DNA from 3 places in the Serratia surfactantfaciens genome. Region 3 is predicted to be linked to each of the others. Evidence: predicted binding sites of a transcription regulator. Region 3 holds the regulator's gene; each other region holds the start of a gene.
The links. The regulator PurR, encoded in region 3, represses purine synthesis genes. The targets are predictions, from matches to a motif close to CANGCAAACGTTTGCNTG.
Positions count from the first base shown of each region.

Region 1 (4,143 bases), 2.0 Mb from region 3:
TGCTGGGGCTGGTCGCCATTGCGCTGGGGATTTTGTTCGAGAAGCAGAACATCGCCTTTATGGTCGGGTTGGCGTTCTCCATCGCCGCCAGCTGTAACTTCCCTATCATCATCCTGTCGATGTACTGGTCGCGTTTGACTACCCGTGGCGCGATGATTGGCGGCTGGCTGGGCCTGCTGACGGCGGTGATACTGATGATCCTCGGCCCGACGATCTGGGTGCAGATCCTCGGCCATGAAAAACCGATTTATCCGTATGAATATCCGGCGCTGTTCTCGATGATCGTGGCCTTTGTCGGCACCTGGCTGTTCTCGATAACCGACGGCTCGCTGGCTGGACAGCAAGAAAGGGAACGCTTCCGGGCCCAGTTTGTCCGTTCGCAAACCGGACTGGGCATCTCTCAGGGCAGCTCGCATTAACCGAATAATAAGTGAAAAAAGCAAACACACCCTAATCAAAGGCCCTTCGGGGCCTTTTCTCTGGCTGCCTGTCGGAGAGAAGTTGGGTAAAGCAGCGCAGCGTAGCTGCGCTTTTTTGTTTTTTACGCATAGCAAAAAGCCCTGAACGTCAGTTCAGGGCTTTCGGCTTTGTTTGATGCCTGGCAGTGTCCTACTCTCGCATGGGGAGACCCCACACTGCCCGCCAGTGTACAAGGCCCGGGAACGTATTCACCGTAGCATTCTGATCTACGATTACTAGCGATTCCGACTTCATGGAGTCGAGTTGCAGACTCCAATCCGGACTACGACATACTTTATGAGGTCCGCTTGCTCTCGCGAGGTCGCTTCTCTTTGTATATGCCATTGTAGCACGTGTGTAGCCCTACTCGTAAGGGCCATGATGACTTGACGTCATCCCCACCTTCCTCCAGTTTATCACTGGCAGTCTCCTTTGAGTTCCCGGCCGAACCGCTGGCAACAAAGGATAAGGGTTGCGCTCGTTGCGGGACTTAACCCAACATTTCACAACACGAGCTGACGACAGCCATGCAGCACCTGTCTCAGAGTTCCCGAAGGCACCAAAGCATCTCTGCTAAGTTCTCTGGATGTCAAGAGTAGGTAAGGTTCTTCGCGTTGCATCGAATTAAACCACATGCTCCACCGCTTGTGCGGGCCCCCGTCAATTCATTTGAGTTTTAACCTTGCGGCCGTACTCCCCAGGCGGTCGATTTAACGCGTTAGCTCCGGAAGCCACGCCTCAAGGGCACAACCTCCAAATCGACATCGTTTACAGCGTGGACTACCAGGGTATCTAATCCTGTTTGCTCCCCACGCTTTCGCACCTGAGCGTCAGTCTTCGTCCAGGGGGCCGCCTTCGCCACCGGTATTCCTCCAGATCTCTACGCATTTCACCGCTACACCTGGAATTCTACCCCCCTCTACGAGACTCTAGCTTGCCAGTTTCAAATGCAGTTCCCAGGTTGAGCCCGGGGATTTCACATCTGACTTAACAAACCGCCTGCGTGCGCTTTACGCCCAGTAATTCCGATTAACGCTTGCACCCTCCGTATTACCGCGGCTGCTGGCACGGAGTTAGCCGGTGCTTCTTCTGCGAGTAACGTCAATTGATGAACGTATTAAGTTCACCACCTTCCTCCTCGCTGAAAGTGCTTTACAACCCGAAGGCCTTCTTCACACACGCGGCATGGCTGCATCAGGCTTGCGCCCATTGTGCAATATTCCCCACTGCTGCCTCCCGTAGGAGTCTGGACCGTGTCTCAGTTCCAGTGTGGCTGGTCATCCTCTCAGACCAGCTAGGGATCGTCGCCTAGGTGAGCCATTACCCCACCTACTAGCTAATCCCATCTGGGCACATCTGATGGCAAGAGGCCCGAAGGTCCCCCTCTTTGGTCTTGCGACGTTATGCGGTATTAGCTACCGTTTCCAGTAGTTATCCCCCTCCATCAGGCAGTTTCCCAGACATTACTCACCCGTCCGCCGCTCGTCACCCAGAGAGCAAGCTCTCTTGTGCTACCGCTCGACTTGCATGTGTTAAGCCTGCCGCCAGCGTTCAATCTGAGCCATGATCAAACTCTTCAATTAAAAGCTTGATTTGCTTCCACTCGAGAAGCGATGCTCAAAGATTTACTGCATGAATTTTACTTCAGTTAGTCACTCTTCAAGACTTGATATTTTTTTGCATCCGAAGATGCTGGATATCGTCTTGTGGAGTGCCCACACAGATTGTCTGATAAATTGTTAAAGAGCAGTGAGTTAGGCGCTTTCGCTTGCTAACTCGAGGTGGCGTATATTACGCTTTCCTCTTTCAGAGTCAACCCTAATTTTCAGGATTTTTTCTCTGCGACCCCCGGATACTCTGTGAAGTTGTTCACATGTTCCGTGTCGATGGAGGCGCATTATAGGGAGTTCCTCGCAGGCCGCAACAGGTATTTTCAGCAAAAACGATCGTTCGCTGCATTCCACAGCAAAACCCCGCCTTATACCCACTTGCACACAGTGTTATCCACAGATGCGATTTGTACGGAAAATTTACGAGCGCCACGCAAACGTTTTCGCTACAATTCCCCGCGACGAAACGATCCCCCTTTTATGGGGGCGTTACCTGAATTTGTGCCTGTCCCTCCCTTTATAAGGCAAAAAACCGCGCTTTATAGAGAGAACGAGGTGGACATTCACGTAACGCTCTTTAATTGCGACTCAAAGCCAAGGGATAAAACCATGCAACAACCTCGTCCAATCCGCCGGGCCCTGCTCAGCGTGTCTGACAAAACCGGTATCGTTGAATTCGCCGAAGCGCTTTCCCAGCGCGGCGTTGAACTGCTCTCCACTGGCGGCACCGCCCGTCTGCTGGCAGACGCCGGTCTGTCCGTTACCGAAGTTTCCGACTACACCGGTTTCCCGGAAATGATGGACGGACGAGTCAAAACCCTGCACCCTAAAGTCCACGGCGGCATTCTCGGCCGCCGCGGCCAGGACGATGCCGTCATGAATCAGCATGACATCAAGCCTATCGACATGGTGGTCGTCAATCTGTACCCGTTCGCCCAAACCGTGGCGCGCCCGGATTGCTCGCTGGAGGATGCGGTCGAGAATATCGATATCGGCGGCCCGACCATGGTGCGCTCCGCCGCCAAGAACCATAAAGACGTCGCCATCGTAGTGAAGAGCAGCGACTACGCCGCCATCATTACCGAGATGGACAACAACGACGGTTCGCTGCGCTATGCCACCCGTTTCGATCTCGCCATCAAAGCTTTCGAACACACCGCCGCCTACGACAGCATGATCGCCAACTACTTCGGCGCGCTGGTGCCGGCGTACCACGGCGAGACCGAGCAGCCGTCCGGCCGCTTCCCGCGCACCCTGAACCTCAACTACATTAAGAAGCAGGATATGCGCTACGGTGAGAACAGCCACCAGCAGGCCGCCTTCTATATAGAGGAAGAGGTAAAGGAAGCGTCCGTCGCGACCGCCGAACAGCTGCAAGGCAAAGCGCTGTCCTATAACAACATCGCCGATACCGACGCCGCGCTGGAATGCGTGAAAGAGTTCGCCGAACCGGCCTGCGTGATCGTCAAGCACGCCAACCCTTGCGGCGTGGCGATCGGCGACGACATCCTGGCCGCCTACGAGCGTGCTTACCAAACCGACCCGACCTCCGCCTTCGGCGGCATCATCGCCTTTAACCGCGAACTGGACGCCGCCACCGCACAGGCGATCATCAGCCGCCAGTTCGTGGAAGTGATCATTGCGCCAAGCGTCACCCAGGAAGCGCGCTCCCTGCTGGCCGCCAAACAGAACGTGCGCGTGCTGGCCTGCGGCCAGTGGCAGCAACGCGTGGCTGGGCTGGACTTCAAACGCGTCAACGGCGGGCTGCTGGTGCAGGATCGCGATCTGGGCATGGTGACCGCCGGCGATCTGCGCGTGGTATCAGAGCGCCAGCCGACCGAACAGGAACTGCGTGACGCGCTGTTCTGCTGGAAAGTGGCCAAGTTCGTGAAATCCAACGCTATCGTGTATGCGCGTGACAATATGACCATCGGCATAGGCGCCGGCCAGATGAGCCGCGTTTACTCCGCCAAGATCGCCGGCATCAAAGCGGGCGACGAAGGGCTGGAAGTAAAAGGCTCCGCCATGGCCTCCGACGCCTTCTTCCCGTTCCGCGACGGCATCGACGCCGCAG
Region 1 is NZ_CP016948.1:4,760,372-4,764,514, reverse strand. Features, by position in the region: gene actP (cation/acetate symporter ActP) at 1-419, shown strand, start outside; rRNA gene ATE40_RS22250 (16S ribosomal RNA) at 544-2,042, opposite strand; gene purH (bifunctional phosphoribosylaminoimidazolecarboxamide formyltransferase/IMP cyclohydrolase) at 2,679-4,143, shown strand, end outside.
Region 1: purH (bifunctional phosphoribosylaminoimidazolecarboxamide formyltransferase/IMP cyclohydrolase) is a predicted target of PurR. The motif match lies at 2,500-2,517, and genes of this name have one in related genera.

Region 2 (4,143 bases), 640 kb from region 3:
CAGTATAAATAGATAATGGCGGGAAGGCAAACCGCCACCCGCCTTCGGCTTATTTCAGCAGCCGTACCTTGCAGCTTTTGCCTTTGATTTTACCCTGCTGCAGCTGTTGCAGCGCCTTGCGCGCGCTGGCCTTGCGAATAGCGACATAGGCGTGCACCGGGAACATGTCGATCTTGCCCACTTCCGCCGCCGTCAGCCCGGCGTCGCCGGTCAACGCGCCAAGGATATCGCCGGGACGGATTTTCGCCTTACGGCCGCCGTCGATGCATAGCGTCACCATCTCCGCTTCCAGCGAACCGCTCGCCGCCCCGCTCAGCTCGGACACCGGTGCCCAATCGACGCTCATCTGCAGATAATCTTCAATCGCGTGCGCCCGCGCCATTTCCTGCGGCGTGCACAGGCTGACCGCCAGTCCGCTCAGGCCGGCGCGGCCGGTGCGGCCAATGCGGTGCACATGCACTTCGGGATCGAACGCCAGCTCGTAGTTAACCACCAGCTCCAGCTCTTTGATATCCAGGCCGCGAGCGGCGACGTCGGTCGCCACCAACACCCGGCAACTGCGGTTGGCGAAACGTACCAACACCTGATCGCGATCGCGCTGCTCCAGATCGCCATGCAGCGCCAGTGCGCTGATGTTGCGGGCCTCCAGGGCTTCAAGCACCGTCTGGCAATCGCGCTTGGTATTGCAGAACACCACGCAGGACGCGGGTTGATGATGGCGAATCGCCGACACCAGCAGCGCCGGGCGCTGATCGCGGGTAGTCTCATAGAAGCGTTGTTCGATGGAAGTCTGCGCTTCGCCATCGTCCACCTCGACGCTCAGCGGCTGGCGCTGAACGCGCTCGCTGATGCGCTCGATGCCCGCCGGATAAGTGGCGGAGAACAGCAACGTCTGGCGCTGCGGCGGCGTGTAGCTGATAACATCGTCGATATCGTCGGCAAACCCCATGTCCAGCATGCGATCGGCCTCATCCAGCACCAGCATTTTCAGCTCGTCCAACTGCAGCGTTTTCTTGCGCAGGTGCTCCTGGATACGGCCCGGCGTCCCCACCACGATGTGTGGCGCATGCACCAGCGAATCGAGCTGTGGCCCCATCGGCTGGCCGCCGCACAGCGTCAGGATCTTGATGTTCTGCGTGAAACGCGCCAGGCGGCGCAGCTCTTTGCTGACCTGATCGGCCAGCTCGCGGGTCGGGCAAAGCACCAGCGCCTGTGTGGCGACCTGACCGACGACGATGCTGTTCAGCAGGCCAATGCCGAACGCCGCCGTTTTACCGCTGCCGGTTTTCGCCTTGGCGCGCACGTCCCGCCCTTGCAGGATGGCGGGCAACGCGGCGGCCTGCACCGGCGTCATTTCGGCGTACCCCAGTTCGTTGAGGTTGGCCAACTGTTCGGCTGGCAGCGGCAGGGAAGAAAAAGAAACTGTGCTCACGGCGATAACTCTTATATGGCGAATGAAATGGCGGCGCGCCCGCAGGTTAGCGCCGAATCAGCGGTAAATGATAACAGAGATGGGCGGCGTTACGGGCTGCGGGCATAAAAAAACCCGCCGGCGGCGGGTTTCTTGGCAACGCTGTCGTTAAATAGCAACGACGTTGGCTGCAGCCGGGCCACGTTGGCTGTCCTGGATGGAGAACTCAACCTGCTGGCCTTCAGCCAGGGTCTTGAAACCATCGCTAACGATAGCGGAAAAATGCACGAAAACGTCTTTAGAGCCATCGGCAGGGGTAATGAAGCCGAAACCTTTGCTTTCGTTGAACCATTTAACGTGACCAGTGATCTTGCTCATTTGTGTTTCCTTTACTTGATAAACCTGCCTTGACGGCACGAGACGCGAAAACCTTGTGATAAGTAGGCCTTCTTTCGCCGTCGGTTATTAACGCATAATCGCCCATGCAGGGCAAATATTTCTGCTTGTTATAAAAACAGTCAGTTAGCAACAAAACTGGCGCGACGGCTGTGCACGCAATCGTTTTCGTATATACTGCCCGCCGATCATCAATCCGCTTACTTTCACCGATCCAGGTACGAAACTATGTTAACGATTGGAACCGCCCTGCGCCCTTCCGCCACCCGCGTCATGTTGCTCGGCTCCGGCGAGTTGGGCAAAGAAGTCGCCATTGAATGCCAGCGCCTAGGTCTGGAAGTGATCGCCGTCGATCGCTACGCCGATGCGCCCGCCATGCATGTGGCGCACCGCAGCCACGTCATCAATATGCTGGACGGCGACGCGCTGAAAGCCGTTATCGAACAAGAACGGCCGGACTATATCGTTCCCGAAATCGAAGCGATCGCCACCGCCATGCTGGTGGAGCTTGAACATCAAGGGCACCGCGTCGTGCCCTGCGCCGAAGCCACGCGCCTGACCATGAACCGCGAAGGCATTCGCCGTCTGGCGGCGGAAGATCTCGGTTTGCCCACCTCGAGCTATCGCTTTGCCGACAGCGAGGCCGCCTTCCGCCAGGCGGTTGAACATATCGGCTACCCGTGCATCGTCAAACCGGTGATGAGCTCCTCCGGTAAAGGCCAAAGCCTGATCCGCACGCCCGACCAGTTGCAACAGTCCTGGGATTATGCCCAACAGGGCGGCCGGGCCGGCGGCGGCAGAGTGATCGTCGAAGGGCTGGTAAGATTTGACTTTGAAATTACGCTGCTGACCATCAGCGCAGTGGATGGCGTGCATTTCTGCGAGCCGATCGGGCATCGTCAGGAAGACGGAGATTATCGCGAATCCTGGCAGCCGCAGCGCATGTCGGCCACGGCGCTGAACCGCGCTCAGGCGATCGCGGAGAAAGTCGTGAAAGCCCTGGGCGGTTTCGGCCTGTTCGGCGTGGAGCTGTTCGTCTGTGGCGACGACGTGATCTTCAGCGAAGTGTCGCCACGCCCGCATGATACCGGCATGGTCACTTTGATTTCACAGGATCTGTCCGAGTTCGCCCTGCACGTTCGCGCGTTTCTCGGCTTGCCGATCGGCGCCATTCGCCAGTTCGGCCCTTCCGCCTCGGCGGTGATCCTGCCGCAGCTCACCAGCAGCGATGTGCGTTTCAGCGGGTTGGAAAACGCATTGCGCGGGTACAACCAGCTGCGTCTGTTCGGCAAACCGGAAATCGCCGGGCAACGCCGTCTTGGCGTTGCGCTGGCCACCGCGGACACCACTGAACACGCGGTGGAGCGAGCGAAGCAGGCCGCCGCCGCCGTGGCGGTTGAAAGCTGAAACTGACGGGGCCGCTTACGCGGCCCCGATAACATCAATAATCTTCGTCTTCTTCGGCATCGTCATCCAACGACGCATCCGGCGCGACTTCATGCTGCTCGTCTTCATCATCGTCATCGAACAATACCGCAACCTGAGCGCCCTGATGCTTCTCACGAATTTCCTGCGCAACGCGAGCAATGGCTTCACCGCTGCTCATGCCCTGCTCCATCAGTTGATGGATGCGATCCGCCGCTTCCTGCTGCTCCGCGTGACTCAGTAATGGCATACCTGCATGCATGTGTCGTTCTCTCCGGCAAAAGGGAGAAGGAGTATACGCGCTAATGCGGCGGATCCCAAGCCTCAGGCCGGTTGCGAACAGCCGTTATCGCTGCGCCACTGCTTCAGGCGATGCCGCCACAGCATGACATGCCACCCCTGCTTCACGCCGCGCGCATTGGCGGACATCGCTCTGTCGATGCCGCGCTGATAAAACTCTTCGGTAATCTGATTCTGGGCAAGCGGATCCGGCTCACGACGAATGCTATGGCAAATGCCCAACGCTTCGCGGGTGATTTGCCAGTGGAAAGCCGGACGAATGGCAATGCTGCCTGCATAGCGCAGGTTGAGCCGCTCCAGCATTTCGACGATTTTCATATAGTGGCGTTGATAATCCACGTTTGCTTTGCCGGTGCGGCGACGATTGCTGATCGACTTATCGTGCACCCGTTGACGGTACAGCGGCGTGCTTAAATACTTGACCCGCTGGGCATTAAACATGACTTCGGTCGTCCAGGGAATATCCTGATGATGTAACCCTGGTTCAAAATAAAGCTGATGCCGGCGGATAAAATCGAGGCGATATATCGCCAGCCATACAACGTGAATAAATTTTCGCGATTTCAATGCCCGTTCTAACCACTGTACGCCGGTGATAACGTCGGTGGTCT
Region 2 is NZ_CP016948.1:2,272,837-2,276,979, forward strand. Features, by position in the region: gene dbpA (ATP-dependent RNA helicase DbpA) at 50-1,432, opposite strand; gene cspE (transcription antiterminator/RNA stability regulator CspE) at 1,580-1,789, opposite strand; gene purT (formate-dependent phosphoribosylglycinamide formyltransferase) at 2,036-3,214, shown strand; gene ATE40_RS10735 (YoaH family protein) at 3,249-3,494, opposite strand; gene ATE40_RS10740 (glycosyltransferase) at 3,557-4,143, opposite strand, start outside.
Region 2: purT (formate-dependent phosphoribosylglycinamide formyltransferase) is a predicted target of PurR. The motif match lies at 1,963-1,980, and genes of this name have one in related genera.

Region 3 (4,143 bases):
CGCACCGGCGAAGAGATCCGCATCAGCCAGCTCGACAACGACTATTGGCAGAACCACTACATCGGCGCACGCCGCGTAGTGACGCCGAAAACCATTCGTTAATTTCCCGCTCTGCGCGGTTGCGGCCCCGGTCGCAACCGCCTGCTCAAGCTATCGCCCATCGCACTTCCCCACGCGCATTTCTCGCTTTTCCTCCTGTTTTTTATGGTGAAAATTGTTAAGATTGAATGACCACAATAAAAAACGGCCCATCCGGTTCCCGCCCCGGCGGGAAGCACATGGCGCTGTAAAGGAGGAAGCAATGTCGTTTGAATTACCTGTATTACCGTATGAGAAAAACGCGCTCGAGCCGCACATCTCCGCCGAAACCCTGGAATACCACTACGGCAAACACCACAACACCTACGTGGTTAACCTGAACAACCTGGTGAAAGGCAGCGAGTTCGAGGGCAAATCGCTCGAAGAGATCATCAAGACCTCTAACGGCGGCGTGTTCAACAACGCCGCGCAGGTGTGGAACCACACCTTCTACTGGCACTGCCTGTCGCCACAGGGCGGCGGTGAACCGCAGGGCGAACTGGCGGCGGCGATCGTCAAGTCCTTCGGCTCTTTCGCTGCGTTCAAAGAGCAGTTCACCGATGCCGCCGTGAAAAACTTCGGCGCCGGCTGGACCTGGCTGGTGAAAAAACCGGACGGCGCGCTGGCGATCGTCAACACCTCTAACGCGGCAACCCCGCTGACCGGTGAAGACAAACCGCTGCTGACCGTTGACGTGTGGGAACACGCGTATTACATCGATTACCGCAATGCGCGTCCAAAATACCTGGAAAACTTCTGGGCGTTGGTCAACTGGACCTTCGCAGCGGAAAACCTGGCGTAAGCACAGGTTTCTGATGTGACGAGGCGCAGCCAGGCTGCGCCTTTTTTAGCGCCGGGGGGAAATCAGTTCAACGCGGCAACGAAGCTGAAAGCGATAATGACCGCCAGCGCGCAAACGGTGGTGAACAGCGACATCTTCAATTCGGTATCCATGACAACTCCTTTAAAATGGGCTTTCCTAAGGATAAAAGGCGTACAATTAGTACGTCAAATCATTTTCCCACAGTTCGCCGATAAAATCTTGTTATCATTTCCCGGTTTATAATATCGATTACCTCTTCCACTTTTGCTCAATATGCGACAAAATTCGCAGTTCACAACTGCGTACCGGCATCCATGCCCCTCCTGATTAAGCGCTGAAGACTTCAACACACTAAAAACTCAGTTTTCGCTTCTCTGGAGAAGGATCTACGTAGGCAAACGATTAACATCACACTTACATGCTGTAAACATGTGAGTTCAGGAGTCATTCCTTACATGGCAACGATTAAAGATGTGGCCAAACGCGCGGGCGTTTCCACCACCACCGTTTCGCACGTCATCAATAAGACTCGTTTCGTCGCCGAAGAGACCAAAGCGGCCGTGTGGGCCGCCATCAAAGAACTGCACTACTCGCCGAGCGCCGTGGCGCGCAGCCTGAAAGTCAATCACACCAAGTCGATCGGCCTGCTGGCCACCTCGAGTGAAGCCCCCTACTTCGCCGAAGTGATCGAAGCGGTGGAAAACAGTTGCTACAGCAAAGGCTACACCCTGATCCTGTGCAACTCGCACAACAACCTGGACAAACAGCGCGCCTACCTGGCGATGCTGGCGCAAAAGCGCGTCGACGGCCTGCTGGTGATGTGTTCCGAATACCCGGATCAGCTGCTGGGCATGCTGGAAGACTACCGTAACATCCCGATGGTGGTGATGGACTGGGGTGCGGCGCGCGGCGACTTCACCGACACCATCATCGATAACGCCTTCGAAGGCGGCTATCTCGCCGGCCGTTATCTGATCGAACGCGGCCACCGCGATATCGGCGCCATCCCGGGCCAGCTGTCGCGCAACACCGGCGGCGGCCGCCATCAGGGCTTTATGAAAGCGCTGCAGGAAGCGCAGATCGACATTCGCGAAGAGTGGATCGTACAGGGCGACTTCGAGCCGGAATCCGGTTACAAGGCGATGCACCAGATCCTGTCGCAAAAACAGCGGCCGACCGCAGTATTCTGCGGCGGTGACATCATGGCGATGGGCGCCATCTGCGCCGCCGACGAGCTGGGGCTGCGGGTGCCGCAGGATATTTCCGTAATCGGCTACGACAACGTGCGCAACGCCCGCTACTTCACCCCGGCGCTGACCACCATTCATCAGCCGAAAGAACGCCTGGGCGAAATGGCCTTCACCATGCTGCTGGATCGCATCATCAGCAAGCGCGAAGAGTCGCAGGTGATCGAAGTGCATCCGAAGCTGATCGAACGCCGCTCGGTCGCCGATGGCCCGTTCATCGACTACCGCCGCTAATCCCCTGAGCCGGAAGCCTGCACGGCTTCCGGCGCCGCCTCGCTCAGCCACTCCTGATTCAGCGTCTCCCCATCGCCCAGATACGCCAGTAGCCAACTCATCGCCGGTGACGGTTTATCCTGCTGCCAGGTCAGGCAGCAAGGGCTGGCGGGAAACGGCTGCTGCAGCTGCAACGCCTTCAGCTCACCGCGCTGCACCAGCGGCAGCGCCCGATGTGCCGGCATCATGCCGACGCACAGCCCGGCGCACAAACAGTCGAGCGCCGACGTCCAGTCCGGCACCACCAGCCGCCGCTGGTTATCCAGCGTCCAGGTGACGCGCTTGGGCAAATTGCGCGAGGTGTCCTCCAGACAAAGCGAAGGGTACGGCCGCAACTGATCGTCATGCAGCGGCCCCGCCAGCTGCGCCAGCGGGTGTTGCGGGCTGACTACGCACAGCCAGTTCATATAGCCCATGTCGCGGAAGGCAAAACCGCCGCCGACCGGCACCGCACGCGTGGCGCCGATCGCCATGTCCGCCCTGCCGTCCGCCAGCGCATCCCAGACGCCGTTGAACACCTCGGGTTGCAGCATCAACTCGACGTCGGGGAAATGGCGGTAGAAATCCAGCACCAGCTGGCGGCTGCGCTGCGGTTTGACGATGATATCCACCGCGATATTCAGCTGACCGCGCCAACCGTTGGCCACCTGCTGACAGTGCCGGCGGGTGTCGAGCATTTTTTTGATAACAGCTCGCGCATCCTTGATAAACAACGCACCGGCCGGCGTCAGCTCCACATCGCGGTGACGCCGCTCAAACAGCGGCACCGCCAGCCATTGCTCCAGCTGCCGCACGGTATAACTCACCGCCGACGGCACCCGGTGCAGCTCCTGCGCCGCCGCGCTGAAACTGCCGGTGCGCGCTACCGCGTCGACGACTTCAAGTGAATATTCAGACCACATCGCTTTGCCTTCAATTTTTTTAACAGCACTTTGCAAATATTACCGTTTCACAAGCAGAGATCCAGCCGGATACACTGGCCGGCGCTAAAAACCTGCGATACTAAAATATTAACGAGAAATACCATGCGAAATTCTTTTGGCTTTATGTTCTACCTCGCCGGCCTGAGCATGTTGGGTTATCTGGCGACCGATATGTATCTGCCTGCCTTCGGCGCCATGCGCGAAGAACTGCAAATCTCCGCCGGCGCCGTGAGCGCCAGCCTGAGCATCTTCCTGGCCGGCTTCGCCTTCGCGCAGCTGCTGTGGGGGCCGCTCTCCGATCGCCTGGGGCGTAAACCGGTATTATTGATTGGCCTGACGCTGTTCGCCCTCGGCTGCCTCGGCATGCTGTGGGTGGAAAACGCCCTGCAGCTGTGGATCCTGCGCTTTATTCAGGCGGTCGGCGTCTGTTCCGCCACCGCCATCTGGCAAGCGCTGGTGGTCGACCGTTATCGTGAAGGTCAGGCCAATCGCGTGTTCGCCACCATAATGCCGCTGGTGGCGCTGTCACCGGCGTTGGCCCCGCTGCTTGGCGCCTGGCTGCTGAACCACGCCAGCTGGCGGGCGATCTTCGCCGCGCTGTTGGTGATCACCGCGCTGCTGCTGCTGCCGACGTTGATGCTCAAAGAGCGCGCCAAAACGCAACCCGCCGCCGACGCGCCGAAAAACGGCGTCAGCTTCTGGCAACTGTTGAAATCTCCGGTGTTCAGCGGCAACGTCGCGATGTACGCCGCCTGCTCGGCCGGTTTCTTCGCCTGGCTGACCGGTTCGCCGTTCATCC
Region 3 is NZ_CP016948.1:1,636,506-1,640,648, reverse strand. Features, by position in the region: gene ATE40_RS07860 (C40 family peptidase) at 1-102, shown strand, start outside; gene sodB (superoxide dismutase [Fe]) at 302-880, shown strand; gene cydH (cytochrome bd-I oxidase subunit CydH) at 943-1,032, opposite strand; gene purR (HTH-type transcriptional repressor PurR) at 1,357-2,382, shown strand; gene punR (DNA-binding transcriptional activator PunR) at 2,379-3,323, opposite strand; gene punC (purine nucleoside transporter PunC) at 3,447-4,143, shown strand, end outside.